3 regions of the Sediminicurvatus halobius genome follow, and region 3 is predicted to be linked to each of the others. Evidence: predicted binding sites of a transcription regulator. Region 3 holds the regulator's gene; each other region holds the start of a gene.

Region 1 (5,313 bases), 1.1 Mb from region 3:
TGCGCGCCTCCGGTGCGTGCGACGTACGGCGTGCGTGCCGGGATGTCGCACACGGCTGCGCCGTGCACGACCTACGGCGCTGATCACACCGCATTCCCAGAGGAGGCTCCATGAGCACCCGCTCCACCCGCATGGAGCCCGTGCGCCGGGTGGCCGACCAGCGTGCCCAGGAGGCGGCGAAGCGCCTGGCCGAGCGTCAGGAGGCGCTGGAGCAGGAGCGCGAGCGCCTGGAGCAGCTCGGTGCCTTCCGCCGCGAGTACGAGCAGAAGCTCGCCTTCGCCGGCCAGAACGGCATCGATGCCTACCGCCTGCGGGACTACAACGCCTTCCTCGGCCGCATCGACCAGGCCATCGCCCAGCAGCGCGAGCAGCTGCACAGGATCGAGGCGGAGGCGGAGAAGCTGCGCGAGCACTGGCTGGCCGAGTGGGGCAACGCCAGGGCCCTGGAGCAGCTCGTCGAGCGCTACCGCGCCCATGAGCGCCGCGACGCCGAGGCCCGCGAACAGCGCCAGAATGACGAGCTGGCCCGGCAGCGGCGGGGGAGAACGTGAGCGTGCGGCTCGGGGCGACAACCGCAAAGACGCGAAGGACGCAAAGAGTACACAACGGCCGTAGATACTCCCTTGCCGGGTCAAGCCTTCTGCATGTGGTTTCTGCTGAACAGCTGGCTGCTATCGAAGGGCTGCTGTGTTTTGAAGCAGGCCCAGATGCCGGTGAGGTACTTGCGCATGACCGCGCAGATGGCCTGGATGCGCTTTTTGCCGCGGGCGATGAGCGCCTCGTAGAAGGCCTTGGCGTAGGGATCATTTTGGATGGCGACCATGGCCGGCATGAACAGCGCCGCGCGCAGGTAGGCATTGCCGGCCTTGCTGAGCCGTCCGGGTCTGGCGACGCTGGTACCGGATTGGTTGAGGCGCACGTCGAGCCCGGCGTGGCGGGCGACCTGCTTGGCCTTGAGCTGCTCGGGCAGCGTGCAGAGCTCGGCGATGAGCGTGATGGCGCTGACCTCGCCGACGCCGACGGCGGCGGTGAGGGCGCGGAACTGCGCCTGGAGGGTGGCATCGGCGCTAATCAGCTCCAGCGCTGCGGCGCGCAGGCGCTCGATGCGCCGATCGAGCGCGGCGATGCCCTCGCGCTCGTCGTCGATGACCAGCGCCGGCGTGGCCTGCTTGGCGCCGAGGGCGTGGAGGCGGTTCTTCGCCTGGGTGCGCTCGCCGACGAGGCGGTTGACCTGGCGGCCGAGCTCGCGCAGGGCAAGGGCGCTCTCGCGCGGGGGCTGCCACAGGGGCGGGTGCATGCACTCGGCGTAGTCGGCGAGCAGCGCGGCGTCGATGGGATCGGTCTTCGAGCCGGTGAGCTTGAGCTCGGCGAAGTGCTTGAACGCGCGCGGGTTGATCACGCACACGGGCAGCCCCGCCTGGTGCAGCGCGAGGGCGAGATCGAGGAAGTACACGCCGGTGGCCTCGAGCACGATGCGCTCGGGGGCGAGGCGCTGGAGGTGGGCGATGGCGTGGCGATGGCCCTGCGGGGTCTGCTCGAAGCGCTTCGAGGGGCTGTGGCGCCCGGCCTTGCGCGTGACCAGCTCGAAGCTTGCAGCGGCGATATCGACCCCGACGTTGCACATCCTCTTGGCCTCCTGAACGTGACTGAGAGAGACTGGCTACCAGGCTCCCCGACCTCGCAGTTGTTGCCGCTTCGACCTTGTGATGCGAAGTCCAGCACGGCTGGCTTCCGGATACTCCTCGAAGTGGGCAATGAGGCGGGGAGCCGCTCTACGGACGAGGTCAGTCGGCGACTGCCTCCAGGTCGGCGCGGCTTCCCCGGTAACCGGTTCGTGAAGCCCGAAAAGCTTCAAGCGCAGCATACAAGGTCGTGCGCCGCGGAGCGGCGTGCGACGTCCGCGGAGCAGGCCCGGATGTCGCGCACCCCTGCGGCGTGCACGACCTACCGGGAGGGATGGGATTCGCGCGGCGAAGGCGCTCTTTGCGGGCCAACCGTCCCTTTGCGCCCTTGGCGCCTTGGCGGTTGGCTTCCTGATCCCATCCGGGCAGCGCGCCCGGCATGAATGACAGCGAGGACGAACCATGATGTCGAGCAACATCGTTCAGACCCTGGCTCAGCAGCCCGCGGGGCGGGCCGCGCCGGAGGGCAATGCAGGGGGTGACGGGTTTCTGGCGGAGCTGGCGGAAGGCGTGGAGAAGCTCACCGGGGAGAAGGTCTCCGTGGAGCAGCTGCGGGCCTGGCTGGCGGGGGATGCGCCCGACGGGTTTCCGACGCAGGCGCTGATGCAGGGGCTGGCGGAGGGGCTGGGGCAGGAACGGGCGGCGCTCGATGCGGAGGTCCTGGATCCCGAGGCCCTCGCCGGGCTGCTGGCCGAGGGCGAGGACCTGCCCGACGCCGCCCGCGCCGCCGGGGAAGATGGGCAGACCGACATCGCCGGCCTGCTGGGTCTGCTGGCGCTCGCCCGGGAGGGCGATGGCCGCAGCGTCGGGGGCGATCAGCCCCTCGGGCGGCAGCTGGAGGGCGTGCTCGCCCGGCTCCGTCAGGGCGGGGGCGAGGAGGGCCTGCGCGGGGCGCTGGCCGAGGCCCCGCGCGGCGGCGAGTCCGAGCCTGCCGCCGACAGCCGCGCCTTCCGCCAGCTGGTGGAGGCCGCCACCGCCGCCCGGGACGCCCAGAGCTCCACGAGCCGCGCCGACATGCCGACGCTGCAGCCCGTGCGCACGCCGGTGAACCAGCCGGGCTTCAGCCAGGCGGTGGGGGAGAGCGTGCTCTGGATGGCCCGCAACGAGGTCCAGCAGGCCCGCATCCAGCTCAACCCGCCCGGGCTCGGGCCGCTGGAGGTGAGCCTGCAGCTCGGCGAGGAGCGCGCCAGCGTGCACTTCAATGCCCATCACGCCGCCACCCGCGAGGCGCTGGCCGCGGACATGCCGCGCCTGCGCACGATGCTCGCCGAGGGCGGGTTCGAGAACGTGGACGTCAATGTTTCGTCGCAGGAGCGGGGGACCGACGGCCGTGCGGGCACGGACAGCGACGGTTCCCAGGCGGGCGGCACCTTCCGCGGCCAGGCCGCCGAGGGCGAGGGCGGCGAGCTCGGCGTGCAGGACATCGCCGGCCACGCCAGCGGACGGGGGCTGGTGGATCATTACGTCTGATCGCTTGGGCACCGCGCCACGATGCGCCGAGGCGCTCCCGGTCGGGACCGGGGGCGTCGCACACGGCTTCGCCATGCACGACCTACCTCCTCCCTCGTTTCGCGCCCTTCGCGGCTTGGCGGTTAATCCTCGCCTCAGATGACTTCGGTCGGGAACCGCCGAAGGCGGTACCCGACACGCCGGCAGGCGTACGCGCCCAGCGGTAGTGTCCGCGCTTCGCGCGGCTGTCGGCGAGCGCGGCGCGCTTGCCGACCTACTGGCCATTGTCTTCGTTGTGTTTCGTGGTGTCCGTTGTGTCGTTGTGTTGACCTTCCGCCGTCCCGGTAGGGAACGTCGCACACGGCTTCGCCGTGCATGACCTACCTCCTTCTTCGCGCCCTGGTGGTCAATCCCCGCCTCCGGACTGGCACGCTAATCGCATAGGGATTCCTGTCGATGCAGGGGATAGCGATCCCCGCAAGAACAGGAGCCCAGCCGATGCCGAATCCTTCGCCTCGCCGTCAGCGTGGCCTCTCCACCCTGGTGCTGGTGATCCTCATCGCCGCGCTGCTGCTCGCCATCACCGGCGGCACGCTGGCGACGCTGTACTTTGCCGGGCTGCTCGGGGGCGGCGGCGAGGAGGCCGCGGAGATGGCGGACGGCGAGCCCGAGCCCGAGCCGCCGAAGCCGCCGATCTACCTGCCGGTGGAGCCGGCGCTGATCACGCACTTCGAGGACGATGGCCGCAGCCGCTACCTGCAGGTGGGCATTCAGCTGATGGCCCGCGAGCAGCCGGCCATCGACGTCGCCCGGCAGCACCTGCCGAAGATCCGCAACGACCTGCTCATGCTCATGTCCGGCCAGGAAGCCGACGAGCTGCAGGGTCCGGACGGCCGCCAGCGCCTGCGCGAGGCGGCGCTGGCCGAGGTGAACGAGGTGCTGGCCGAGGCCGGCGCGGACGAGCGCCTCGAGGACCTTTACTTCACCGAATTCGTGATGCAGTAGCCATGGCCCAGCAGGACATCCTCAGCCAGGACGAGATCGACGCGCTGCTGCACGGCATCGACGGCGGCGAGGTCGGCGAGGGCGATGACGACACCCCGAAAGAGGGTGTCCAGAGCTTCGATTTCCAGAGCCAGGACCGCATCGTGCGCGGGCGCATGCCCACGCTCGAGATGATCAACGAGCGTTTCGCACGTCTGTTCCGCATCGGGCTGTTCAACATGCTGCGCAAGGCGCCGGAGGTGTCGGTGGCCGGCGTGGAGATGATGAAGTTCTCGGAGTACGTGCACACGCTGTTCGTGCCCACCAGCCTGAACATGGTCAAGATCCAGCCCCTGCGCGGCACCGCGCTCTGCGTGCTGGACCCGAAGCTCGTGTTCATCGTCGTCGACAACTTCTTCGGCGGCGACGGGCGCTACTTCACCAAGATCGAGGGCCGCGAGTTCACTGCCACCGAGAGCCGGGTGATCCGCATGGTGGTGGACCAGGCCTTCGAGCACCTGCAGGACGCCTGGAATCCCGTGCTGCCGGTGGAGTTCGAGTACCAGAACATGGAGGTCAACCCGCAGTTCGCGAACATCGTCTCGCCGAGCGAGGTGGTGGCGGTCTCCAAGTTCCACGTCGAGCTGGACGGCGGCGGCGGCGAGTTCCACGTCACCATCCCCTACACGATGATCGAGCCCATTCGCGACATCCTCGACGCCGGCGTGCAGAGCGACCGCAACGAGGTGGACGAGCGCTGGAGCCGCTCCCTGCGCGACGAGATGAAGACCGCGGAGGTGGAGCTCTCGAGCATGCTGACCCACGTGCGCATCGGGCTGCGGGAGCTCACCCGCCTCAAGCCCGGCGACGTCATCCCCATCGAGATGCCCGAGCTGGTGAGCCTGCAGGCCGAAGGCGTGCCGGTGATGCGCGGGCGCCTCGGGCAGGCCAACGGCAACGTGGCCATCAAGATCGTCGAGCAGATCCGCGCCCCGGAGCGCGAGAGCCTGGCCAAGCTGAGGAAGGACTGATGAGCGAAGACGAGCGCAACGACGACCAGGACGCCCTGGGTGACGACTGGGAGGCGGCCCTCGCCGAGCAGCAGAGCGAGGACGACGGCGCCGAGGCAGAGTCCGGCAAGGCCGGTGCCGGGCGCGAGCGCCCCGCCAGCGGCGCCGCCGAGCGCGGCGCGCAGGGC
Region 2 (5,313 bases), 970 kb from region 3:
CCGAGCAGCGTCGCCTGCGTGTACATCCGCCAGTCCGAGGCCCTGGGGCTCGGTCATGCCGTGCTCTGTGCCGAGCCGGTGGTGGGGGATGAGCCCTTCGCCGTGATTCTCGCCGACGACCTGATCGACGATCCGGAGGGCCACGGCTGCCTGGCGCAGATGGTGGAGCAGTACGACAACCACGTCGCCAGCATGATCGGCGTCCAGCGTGTGCCCAAGGACCACACCGACCGCTACGGGGTGGTCAGCATCGATCCCGTGGACGAGCGCCTCGGGCGCATGCACGGCATCGTCGAGAAGCCAGCGCCGGAGAAGGCGCCATCGACCCTGGGCGTGGTCGGCCGCTACATCCTCAACCCCGCCATCTTCAACAAGCTGCGCCAGACCCGGCCCGGTGCTGGCGGCGAGATCCAGCTTACCGACGCCATTGCCGCCCTGATGAAGGACGAGGACGTCTTCGCCTACGAGTTCCGCGGCACCCGCTACGATTGCGGCGACAAGCTCGGCTACCTGCAGGCGACGGTGGAGTATGGCCTCAAGCACCCCGAGCTGGGGGCGGCCTTCCGCGAGTACCTAGCGGCGCGCGAGTGATCCTGCCATGGGGTGACGAGCCGGGCCGCTGCGAGTTGCGGCCCGGCTGCGTCTGACGTCTCAGGATAGAGAAGCGCCCCGGCGAGGTGACGAGCAGCGGGCACGCGCGGCGATGAGACCGAGCATGCCCATGGCAAGCAGCGGCGCGGTGCCGGGCAGGGGTACGGTGCCATTGTCGGGCACTGGCGCGGCGGAGGATATCGCGCCAACGGCGTCAATGTCTGCTCCGGCGTAGGTCACATTGCTGGTATTTTCGTTGGGATCGTCCTGAAGCCGGACATAGGAGAACTGCGTGAAAGGATCGATTCCCGCATCCGCCAGGAACGGGTCAATATCGATGCTGGACGTACTCCCGGTCACCGAGCCTACGCTCAGAAAGTTCTCGTTGTCGTCACTGATCCACACGAACGTATCCTCTACCAGAGGCCCCACCTCGAAGATATGAAGATCCGCCTGGTCGCTGTCACTCCCGGTGAGGGAGTTGTCCGTGAACCGGTAAGTGATGAAGCCACCCTGACCCAGCGAGTAGGCCGCCTCTCCGTCGTTCGGAGGGCCCAAGCTCGCCGCTGGATCAAAGTTACCGGCCGTCGGAGCAGGATCACCAACGATAACGTCAAGGTATTCATCCGCAAAGGAAACATCACCTGATGGGAAGGTGATCCCGTCATAGGTGGTCGCCGCGCTGGCGGCGTTAACCGCAAGCAGACTGCCTGCAAGAATGGCAAGGCATCCAGTATATCGAAGTCGCATATTTCTCCCCCTTGTTGTGCTTCGCAATGACTTCGTATGCAAACTGCAGGCCAATCAACTAATCGCGGGAAAAATCAGCGCGATGCGATTGGGTGCGCATGACAAGAGTGAGAATTTGTAAAGTATTTGAACACAGACTGCGCACAGGAGGGTGGAAGTCGCATTTATGCTTGCGGCGAGGCATGCCGGTAAGTTGGGTGGGTATTGATGCGCGCTGGGGCGGCCCCTTGGTTCGGAGTCCGGACTGCACGGCGGCGGTACGGCAATATGACGCGCATGAAAAAGGCGCTTCCACTGGAAGCGCCTTCTCCGCATGCGAATTGGCTCCCCGGGACGGATTCGAACCGCCGACCCAGTGGTTAACAGCCACTTGCTCTACCGCTGAGCTACCGGGGAATAGGCTGCGTAGTCTATCGGCTCTGCCGCTGCCGTCAACCGGCGCCCCGCGGGCGCCGGTGGCGGTCACGCTTCACTTGCGCCCGAACACGCCCTCTAGGCGATCCATTGCCTTCTGCAGGTTTTCCATGCTGGTGGCATAGGAGATTCGGACGTAACCCGCCAGGCCGAAGGCTGTGCCCGGCACCAGTGCCACGTTGGCCTGCTCGATGAGGTGCTCCGCGAGCTCGGTGTCGTTGCTGACCCCGTCCAGGGCATCGATGGCGCCCTTGACGTTCGGATAGCAGTAGAACGTGCCCTCGCAGGTGATGCACTCGACGCCGCGCATGCCGTTGAGCCGGCCGACGACGTAGTCATGACGCTCCTTGAAGGCCTCGACCATTGGACCGACCACCCCTTGGTCGCCGTCCAGCGCAGCGACGGCCGCCGCCTGGGAGACCGAGCTCGCCCCGGACGTGCTCTGGGACTGGATCTTCTTCATCGCGCCGATCACCCGTGCGGGACCTGCGGCATAGCCGATGCGCCAGCCGGTCATGGCGTAGGCCTTGGAGACGCCATTGACCACCACCGTGCGGTCCATGAGGTCCGGGCAGGCCATGACGATGTTGCAGAACGGCTCGCCCGCCCAGAGGATGTGCTCGTAGATGTCGTCGCTCGCGATCAGCACCTGCGGGTGGCGCCGCAGCACCTCGCCCAGGGCCTCCAGCTCGGCACGGCTGTACGCGCTGCCGGTCGGGTTGGAGGGGCTGTTCAGGATCACGATCCGGGTGCGGTCGGTAATGGCGGCGTCGAGCTGCTCCGGGGTGATGCGGAAGCGCTGGTCCTGGCCGGCCTCGATGATCTCCGGCACGCCGTCGGCGAGCAGCGCCATGTCCGGATAGGACACCCAGAACGGCGCCGGGATCACCACCTCGTCGCCCTCGTCCAGCACCGCGGCCATGAGGTTGTACAGGCTCTGCTTGGCGCCGTTGGAGACGAGGATCTGGTTGCCCTCGTAGTCCAGGTCGTTGTCGCGCTTGAGCTTGTTGCGGATGGCCTGCTTCAGCGCCGGGGTGCCGTCCACCGCGGTGTAGCGGGTCTCGCCGTTGTGGATCGCCTCGATGGCGGCCGCCCTGATATGCTCCGGCGTGTCGAAGTCGGGTTCCCCCGCGCCGAGCCCGATGATGTCATGTCCCGCCGCGCGCATCTCCGCGGCCCGCGCCGTGACGGCCAGCGTCGGCGACGGCTTTACCCGCTGAACGCGCTTCGCCAGTTGAATGTCCAAGTGCGACCTCCGATGACGTTACTAATCGTCTCGACAGTATTGTCAGGTCTCAGAGCCCCGGAGCGGGCCGGCGGCAAGGCGCGGGAGCGCCGGCGTGGTGATTCCACGTCAAGCGAGCGCAACGCCGCCGCCGGCCCGCTCCGGGGCTCCCGCAGGGCGAGGCTGTGCGCCGCTGCGGACTGCGTTGCTCGCCGCTTATGTAGCTCGGCTACACTGCGCGACTCGCGCCTTGCCGCAGCGGCGCACAGCCTCGCTGAGACCTGACAATACTGTCGAGCCGATTAGTATGCCGGCCCGTGATGATACGGCAAAGGGTTGACCCTCTGAACCGCCATGTCCAGCACCTTCGAACTGCACAGTGACTTTGCCCCCGCCGGAGACCAGCCCCGGGCCATCGACACGCTCGCGGCGAGTCTGCAGGCGGGGCACCGGCACCAGACGCTGCTCGGCGTCACCGGGTCGGGCAAGACCTTCACCATGGCGAGCCTGATCGCGCGCGAGCAGCGGCCGGCGATCATCCTCGCGCCCAACAAGACCCTGGCCGCCCAGCTCTATGGCGAGATGAAGGCGTTCTTCCCGGAGAACGCAGTGGAGTATTTCGTTTCCTACTACGACTACTACCAGCCGGAGGCCTACGTCCCCTCGTCGGACACCTACATCGAGAAGGACGCCTCGATCAACGAGCACATCGAGCAGATGCGCCTCTCCGCCACCAAGGCCATCCTCGAGCGCCGGGATACGATCATCGTGGCCTCGGTCTCCTCCATCTACGGTCTGGGCGACCCGAGCGCCTACCTGAAGATGGTGCTGCACCTCTCCCGGGGCGAGCGCGTCGATCAGCGCCAGATCCTGCGCCGGCTCGCGCAGCTTCAGTACGCGCGCAACGATCACGACTTCGCCCGTGGCAACTACCGCGCCCGCGGCGACGTCATCGACATCTTTCCGGCGGAGTCCGAGGACGAGGCCGTGCGGGTGGAGCTGTTCGACGACGAGATCGAGAGCCTGTCCTGGTTCGACCCGCTTACCGGCGAGGTCCTGCGCCGGGTGCCACGGCTCACCATCTACCCCAAGACGCACTACGTCACGCCGCGGGAGACCGTCCTCGCCGCTATCGAGAAGATCAAGGTGGAGCTTGCCGAGCGCCTGGAGGAACTGCGCAACGCCGGCAAGCTGCTGGAGGCACAGCGCCTGGAGCAGCGCACCCAGTTTGATCTGGAGATGATGCAGGAGCTCGGCTACTGCAACGGCATCGAAAACTACTCGCGCTATCTCTCCGGGCGCGGGCCCGGCGAGCCGCCGCCCTGCCTGTTCGACTACGTCCCCGAGGACGCCATCCTGTTCGTGGACGAGTCCCACGTCACCATCCCGCAGCTCGGGGGCATGTACCGCGGCGACCGCGCGCGCAAGCAGACGCTCGTGGAGTACGGCTTCCGGCTGCCCTCGGCGCTGGACAACCGGCCGCTCAAGTTCGAAGAGTTCGAAGCCCTGGCACCCCAGGCGGTCCACGTCTCGGCCACGCCTGGCCCCTACGAGAAAGCGCACTCCGCGGTCGTGGCCGAACAGGTGGTCCGGCCCACGGGCCTGGTGGACCCCGCCGTGGATATCCGCCCGGCCTCGAGCCAGGTGGATGATGTCCTCTCGGAGATCCGCGAGCGGGCCGATGTCGGCGAGCGGGTGCTGGTGACGACGCTCACCAAGCGCATGGCCGAGGACCTCACCGAGTATCTGCACGAGAACGGCGTGCGCGTGCGCTACTTGCACTCGGACATCGACACGGTGGAGCGAACCGAGATTATCCGCGACCTGCGCCTCGGCGAGTTCGATGTGCTCGTCGGCATCAACCTGCTCCGGGAGGGCCTGGATATCCCGGAGGTGTCGCTGGTGGCGATCCTGGACGCGGACAAGGAAGGCTTCCTGCGCGCCGAGCGCTCCCTCATCCAGACCATCGGCCGCGCGGCTCGCAACGTGCACGGCAAGGCCATTCTCTACGCCGACGAGATGACCGATTCCATGCGCCGCGCCATCGACGAGACCGAGCGCCGGCGGGCGAAGCAGATCGCCCACAACGAGGCCCACGGCATCACCCCCCAGGGCATCCGCAAGGCCATTGCCGATGTCATGGAGCGGGGCGGTCCCGCCGCTCCCGATACCCCGGAGCACTACGCCAAAGTGGCGGCGGAGACGAAGCAGTACGCGAGCCTCAGCACCGCGGATGCCGTTCGCCGCATCCGCGAGCTGGAGCAGCAGATGCACCAGCACGCCCGCAACCTGGAGTTCGAGGAGGCCGCAAAGCTGCGCGACGAGGTCAAGCG
Region 3 (5,313 bases):
GAGGGCGCAGGTCCGGCTGCCAGTGGGGGTTCGGCAGGCAGCGGGCGTCGAACACGAAATCCGCGTCCGGCGGCGTCCCATGCTTGTAGCCGAAGGACTCCAGCAGCAGCGACAGGCTGTGCGGCGCCCGCGCCAGCCGGTCGCGGACGATGTCCCGGAGCTGATGCACCGTGGTATGGGTGGTGTCGAGCGTGAGATCGGCGCGCTCCAGCAGCGGCATGAGCAGCTCCCGCTCGCCGGTGATCGCCTCCCCCAGGGGGACCTCCGGGCCGCTCAGCGGATGCCGCCGGCGGGTCTCGCTGAAGCGCTTCAGCAGGGTGTCGTGAGCGGCATCCAGGAAGACGATCTCGCAGGCGATGCCATGATCCTCCAGGGTCGCGAGGATCTCGGGAAAGCGGGCCAGGTCCTCCGGGCGGTTGCGCGCGTCGATACCCACGGCGTAGCGCCCGGACTGCCCGTCGGCGGTGATGTGTGCGCCGAAGGCCTCGAGCAGCGCCACCGGAAGGTTGTCGATGCAGTAGAACCCCGCATCCTCCAGCGTGGCGAGGGCGACGCTCTTGCCGGACCCCGAGAGCCCGCTGATGATGACCAGTCTCCGCTCCTGCATGGATCAGCCCGTCACCCTGTCGCTGGCGGCGACCAGCGGATGCGGTGCCTGCACGCACCGCCGCCTGATCGCTGTGAACTGTTCGGCAGCGAAGGCCTCGGCGGTGTTCCCGCGCCGGTTGCGGGCCTGCAGCTCATGCACGGCCGCGGTCACCAGGCTCGCGAGGGGGCGACCCGGTGCCAGTCGCAGGCGCGGCAGGCTACGCCCGAGCAGCCCCGTGCGGGCCCAGTCCCCCTCCAGCCCGCCGGCGGCGGCCGCGGCGGTGAGGTCGATCACGAGCCCGATGTCGCTGTGGGGAAGTCGGGCGGCCGGGCCGAACTGGGCCTCGGCGTCCAGCAGTCCGAGGCCCCGCACGCAGAGCCGGCCCCGGAGCAGGGGCGGGCAGCAGCCTTTCAGCCGGCCCTGTGGCCGGGGCTGCAGGGTCACGGCGTCGTCGGCGACCAGCCGCTGGCCGCCCTGCAGCAGGGCAAGCGCGGTCTCGCTTTTGCCGCTGCCGGCCTCCCCCCGGATCAGCACGCCGGTGCCGTCGATCTGCACCAGGGTGCCGGGCAGGGTGACGATGGCATGCCGCGCGAGCCAGCGATCCAGCCGGCGGGAGAGATCCTGATCGCCGAGCGGGGAGTGGATGATCGGCGCGGCGCCGCCGGCGAGTGGCGGCAGGCGGAGGTGGTCCGGTGCCTCCGGCAGGCGCCGGACGGGGCAGTCGCCACCGTCGCCGAACCACCGGCCCACGGCCACGGGCAGCCCGGCGGTGGCGTCGCCGGCCGCGTGCCTGCCCGCCAGCGCCCTGGCGAGCGCCGGAATGCCGAGGTGCACGATCATGAGCCGCTGCGGCTGTCCTGCCAGGCAAGCACCGTCTCGTAGAGCTCGGTCTCCGAGCCGCAGGTGCGCAACCGCTCGCAGAGATCCGGGTCGCTGAACATCTCGGCAAGGCGGGCAAGGATGCGCAGGTGTTCGTCGGTGGAGTGCTCGGGCACCAGCAGGGCGAACAGCAGATCCACCGGCTGGCGGTCGATGGCGTCGAAGTCCACCGGCTTGTCCAGCCGCAGCAGGGCGGCGGTGGCCTGATCGATGCCCGGGGCGCGGGCATGGGGCAGCGCCACGCCCTTGCCGAGCCCCGTGCTGCCGAGGCGCTCGCGGCTGATCAGGCTCTCGAAGACCGCGCGCGTCGACGGATCGGCGTCGTCGCCCGTGAGCAGCTCGCTCAGCAGCTCCAGGCAGCGCTTCTTGCTGGTGGCAGTGGCCCCGCAGCGGGTGCGCTCGGGTGCCAGCAGGTTGGCGATGTTCATGTCGACCCCGTGTCGCGGATGATGGCGGGGCGGCCGCCGGGCGCTTGGGTGCCCGGCGGCCGCCCCGCGCTCACGGCTCCAGTGTCTGGCCCACCGCGCCCTCGCTGCGATGGTGGTCGGTGCGCTTCTCCTTGTGCTTGACCACCTGGCGATCGAGCTTGTCGACCAGGGCGTCGATGGCGGCGTACATGTCCTCCTGGAGGGCGTCGGCGAACAGCTTGGCACCGCTAAGCGCCAGTGTGGCCTCGGCCTTCTTGGCCACCTTCTCCACGGTGAGGATCACGTGCACGTCCACCACGTTGTCGAAGTGCCGCTCGAGGCGCTGGAACTTCTCGTGGACATAGTCGCGCAGCGCATCGGTGATCTCCACGTGGTGGCCGGTGACGTCGATCTGCATAAGGCCCTCCTTCCTGGCGCTCAGGCCAGCCGCTTGCGTTCGGTGGACGAGGCGATGGCCATGGCCTCTCGGTACTTGGCCACCGTCCTGCGTGCCACGTTGATGCCCTCTTCGCGCAGGATCTCGGCGAGCCGCGAGTCGCTCAGCGGGCTCGCCGGATCCTCGTCGGCGACCAGGCGCCGGATGCGCGCGCGAATCGCCGTGGCGGAGCATTCGCCGCCGTCCACGGTCTGCACGTGACTGGAGAAGAAGTACTTGAACTCGAAGGTCCCGCGCGGGGTGTGCATGTACTTCTGGTTGGTGATGCGCGAGACCGTGGACTCGTGCATCTCGATGGTTTCGGCCACCTCGCGCAGCACCAGCGGCTGCATCGCCTCCTCGCCCTGCTCGAGGAAGCCCCGCTGGCGCTCGACGATGCACTCCGCCACCTTGAGCAGGGTGTCGTTGCGCGATCGCAGGCTCTTGATCAGCCATCGCGCCTCCTGCAGGTGCTGGCGCATGAGGCTGTTGTCGCGGCTGTTGTCGGCCCGGCGCACCAGGCTGGCGTAGTAGCTGTTCACCCGCAGCCGCGGGCAGGCGTCCGGGTTCACCTCCACCTGCCAGTCGCCGTTGACGCGGCGCACGAACACGTCCGGCACCACGTACTCGGTGCGCTCGGTGCTGAAGCGCGCGCCGGGGCGGGGGTCCAGGGTCTGCACCAGCGCCAGGGCCGCCTGCAGGGTCTCGAGGTCGAGCCGCATGCGGCGCTTGAGCTGGGCGAACTGGCGGCTGACCAGCAGCTCCAGGTGCTGGTCCACGAGCTCGCGGGCCGCCGCCAGATGGGGCGTGGCCGGGTCCAGCTGGTCCAGCTGCACCAGCAGCGCCTCGCGCACGTCCCGGGCCGCCACACCCACCGGGTCCAGCCGCTGCACCCGGGCCAGCACCGCCTGCAGGTCGTCCGGCTCCACCTCCAGCTCCGGCGGCAGGCCGGCGCCGATCTCCTCCAGCGGCTCGCCGAGGTAGCCGTCGTCGCGCACGGCGTCGACGATGGCCTCGGCGATGGCCATGTCCCGGGGCGAGATCGGAGCCATCTGCAGCTGCCAGATGAGGTAGTCGCGCAGGGATTCCTCGCCGCCGGACTGGTTCTCGAAGAGGTCGCGCTCGTCGTCGGAACCGGAGTGGCTGTAGGTGGTGCTGCCGTCGTAGACGTCCTCCCAGCTGGAGTCCACCGGGAGGTCCTCGGTGAGGCGCGCGGCATCCGGCTCCTCGCCGCCGAGATCCTGTTCCGTGCGGTCCGGTGCGGCCTCCGACGCCTCGGCCCCGTCCTCGTCGCGCTCCGCGGCCGCCTCGAGCTCCGCTTCCTCCGCGGCCTCGAGCATCAGGTTGGACTCCAGCGCCTGCTGGATCTCCATGCGCAGTTCGAGGGTCGGCAGCTGCAGCAGCCGGATGGCCTGCTGCAGCTGCGGGGTCATGGTGAGCTGTTGCCCGAGTCGGAGCTGTAGCGACTGCTTCATCGTCGTCAGTGGCCACCCGGGGAAGTGGAGTGCGTCGGGCGCCCCCCCGGCACCCTTTTGCTGTGCTTCATCGTAGTGCAATTCCCCCTGTCCGGAAACGGCAGGGTAACGCCGTCGGCATGAAACCTGCTAACGCCGGTCGGGCGCTCACAGCCGGAAATCCTCGCCGAGGTAGACGTCTCGCACCTGGCGGTCGGTCAGGATCGTGTCGGCATCGCCTTCAACGATGACCCGGCCGTCGGCGAGGATGCAGGCGCGATCCACCAGCCCCAGCGTCTCGCGCACGTTGTGGTCGGTGATGAGCACGCCGATGCCGCGGGCGGCGAGGTGGCGCACGATGGCCTTGATGTCCCCCACCGAGATCGGGTCGACGCCGGCAAAGGGCTCGTCGAGCAGGATGAACCGCGGCTCCGCGGCCAGGGCACGGGCGATCTCCACCCGCCGGCGCTCGCCCCCGGAGAGGCTGATGCCCTGCTGGTCGCGCAGATGGGCGACGTGGAATTCCTCCAGCAGCGCCTCCATGCGCTGGTGCCGCGCGCGGGCATCGAGCCCCGGGCGCGTCTCCAGGATGGCGAGCAGGTTGTCCGCCACCGAGAGCTTGCGGAAGACCGAGGCCTCCTGGGGCAGATAGCCGATGCCGAGGCGGGCGCGCTGGTGCATCGGGGCGGTGGTGAGGTCGCGGTCGTCCAGGCGGATGCTGCCGGCGTCCAGCGGGATCAGGCCCACGATCATGTAGAAGCTGGTGGTCTTGCCGGCGCCGTTGGGGCCGAGCAGGCCGACGATCTCGCCGCTCTCGAGATCGAGGCTGACGTCATCTACCACGCGCCGGCCGCGGAAGCGCTTGCTGAGGCCGCGGGCCTCCAGGCGGCTCGGCGCGGTGGCGCTCACCCGCCCTCCTCGCGCTCGGGGAAGACCGTCACCTCGATGCGGTCGTCGCCATCGGCGCCGCGCTCCGCCTCCACCCGCTCGTCGGCGACGAAGTAGGTGATGGTCTCGCCGCGCACCTGGTTCTCGCCCTGCCAGAGGCGCCCGCCCTGCAGCAGAAGCACGCGCTCGGGGCCGCTGGCGTAGTACTCCATGCGCGGCGCCTCGGCCTCCACCAGCTGGCCGTCGCCCTCGGGCTGCTGGCGGTAGGTGGCCGGCTCGCCCTCGACCTCGACGCGCTCGAGCTCGCGCTGCTCGTTGGTGTAGACCCACATGACCTCGCCGGTGATGCGGGCCGGGCCGCGGGTGAGCACGACATCGCCGCGGTAGACGCTCGTGCCGCTGCGGTTGTCCACCTCGGCGCGGTCGGCGCTTAGGCGCACCGGACCCTGCTCCTGGGCCGTGGCCGGCGTCGCGGGGAGCAGCAGCAGGGCGAGTGCCAGCGTGCCCAGCCCGCCTAGCTCACGGAGCCGGGTCATGGCGTCCTTCCACCTGCGAGAGCAGCTGCATGCGTTCCTCCTCCAGCCAGGCGCGGGCGCCGACCCCCTGCACGCGGTAGTTGGGCCCGGTGATGGTGACGGGGCGGTCGGTCTCCGCGTAGCG

What was found. Region 3 encodes sigma-54, which starts transcription at its own class of promoters, with help from an activator protein. Its sites were predicted from a motif close to TGGCANGNTNCNTGCTT; they were not measured.
Region 1: LMH63_RS09135 (flagellar basal body-associated FliL family protein) is a predicted target of sigma-54. The motif match lies at 3,557-3,573, and genes of this name have one in related genera.
Region 2: LMH63_RS08475 (PEP-CTERM sorting domain-containing protein) is a predicted target of sigma-54. The motif match lies at 1,378-1,394, and genes of this name have one in related genera.

Annotation. Positions count from the first base shown of each region.
Region 1 is NZ_CP086615.1:2,001,992-2,007,304, forward strand. Features, by position in the region: gene fliJ (flagellar export protein FliJ) at 111-551, shown strand; gene LMH63_RS09125 (IS110 family RNA-guided transposase) at 632-1,624, opposite strand; gene LMH63_RS09130 (flagellar hook-length control protein FliK) at 2,085-3,152, shown strand; gene LMH63_RS09135 (flagellar basal body-associated FliL family protein) at 3,630-4,136, shown strand; gene fliM (flagellar motor switch protein FliM) at 4,139-5,146, shown strand; gene fliN (flagellar motor switch protein FliN) at 5,146-5,313, shown strand, end outside.
Region 2 is NZ_CP086615.1:1,866,695-1,872,007, forward strand. Features, by position in the region: gene galU (UTP--glucose-1-phosphate uridylyltransferase GalU) at 1-591, shown strand, start outside; gene LMH63_RS08475 (PEP-CTERM sorting domain-containing protein) at 652-1,341, opposite strand; tRNA gene LMH63_RS08480 (tRNA-Asn) at 1,663-1,737, opposite strand; gene LMH63_RS08485 (pyridoxal phosphate-dependent aminotransferase) at 1,811-3,001, opposite strand; gene uvrB (excinuclease ABC subunit UvrB) at 3,335-5,313, shown strand, end outside.
Region 3 is NZ_CP086615.1:900,132-905,444, forward strand. Features, by position in the region: gene rapZ (RNase adapter RapZ) at 1-607, opposite strand, end outside; gene LMH63_RS04105 (hypothetical protein) at 611-1,429, opposite strand; gene ptsN (PTS IIA-like nitrogen regulatory protein PtsN) at 1,426-1,896, opposite strand; gene hpf (ribosome hibernation-promoting factor, HPF/YfiA family) at 1,967-2,293, opposite strand; gene LMH63_RS04120 (RNA polymerase factor sigma-54) at 2,314-3,786, opposite strand; gene lptB (LPS export ABC transporter ATP-binding protein) at 3,934-4,674, opposite strand; gene lptA (lipopolysaccharide transport periplasmic protein LptA) at 4,671-5,189, opposite strand; gene lptC (LPS export ABC transporter periplasmic protein LptC) at 5,173-5,313, opposite strand, start outside.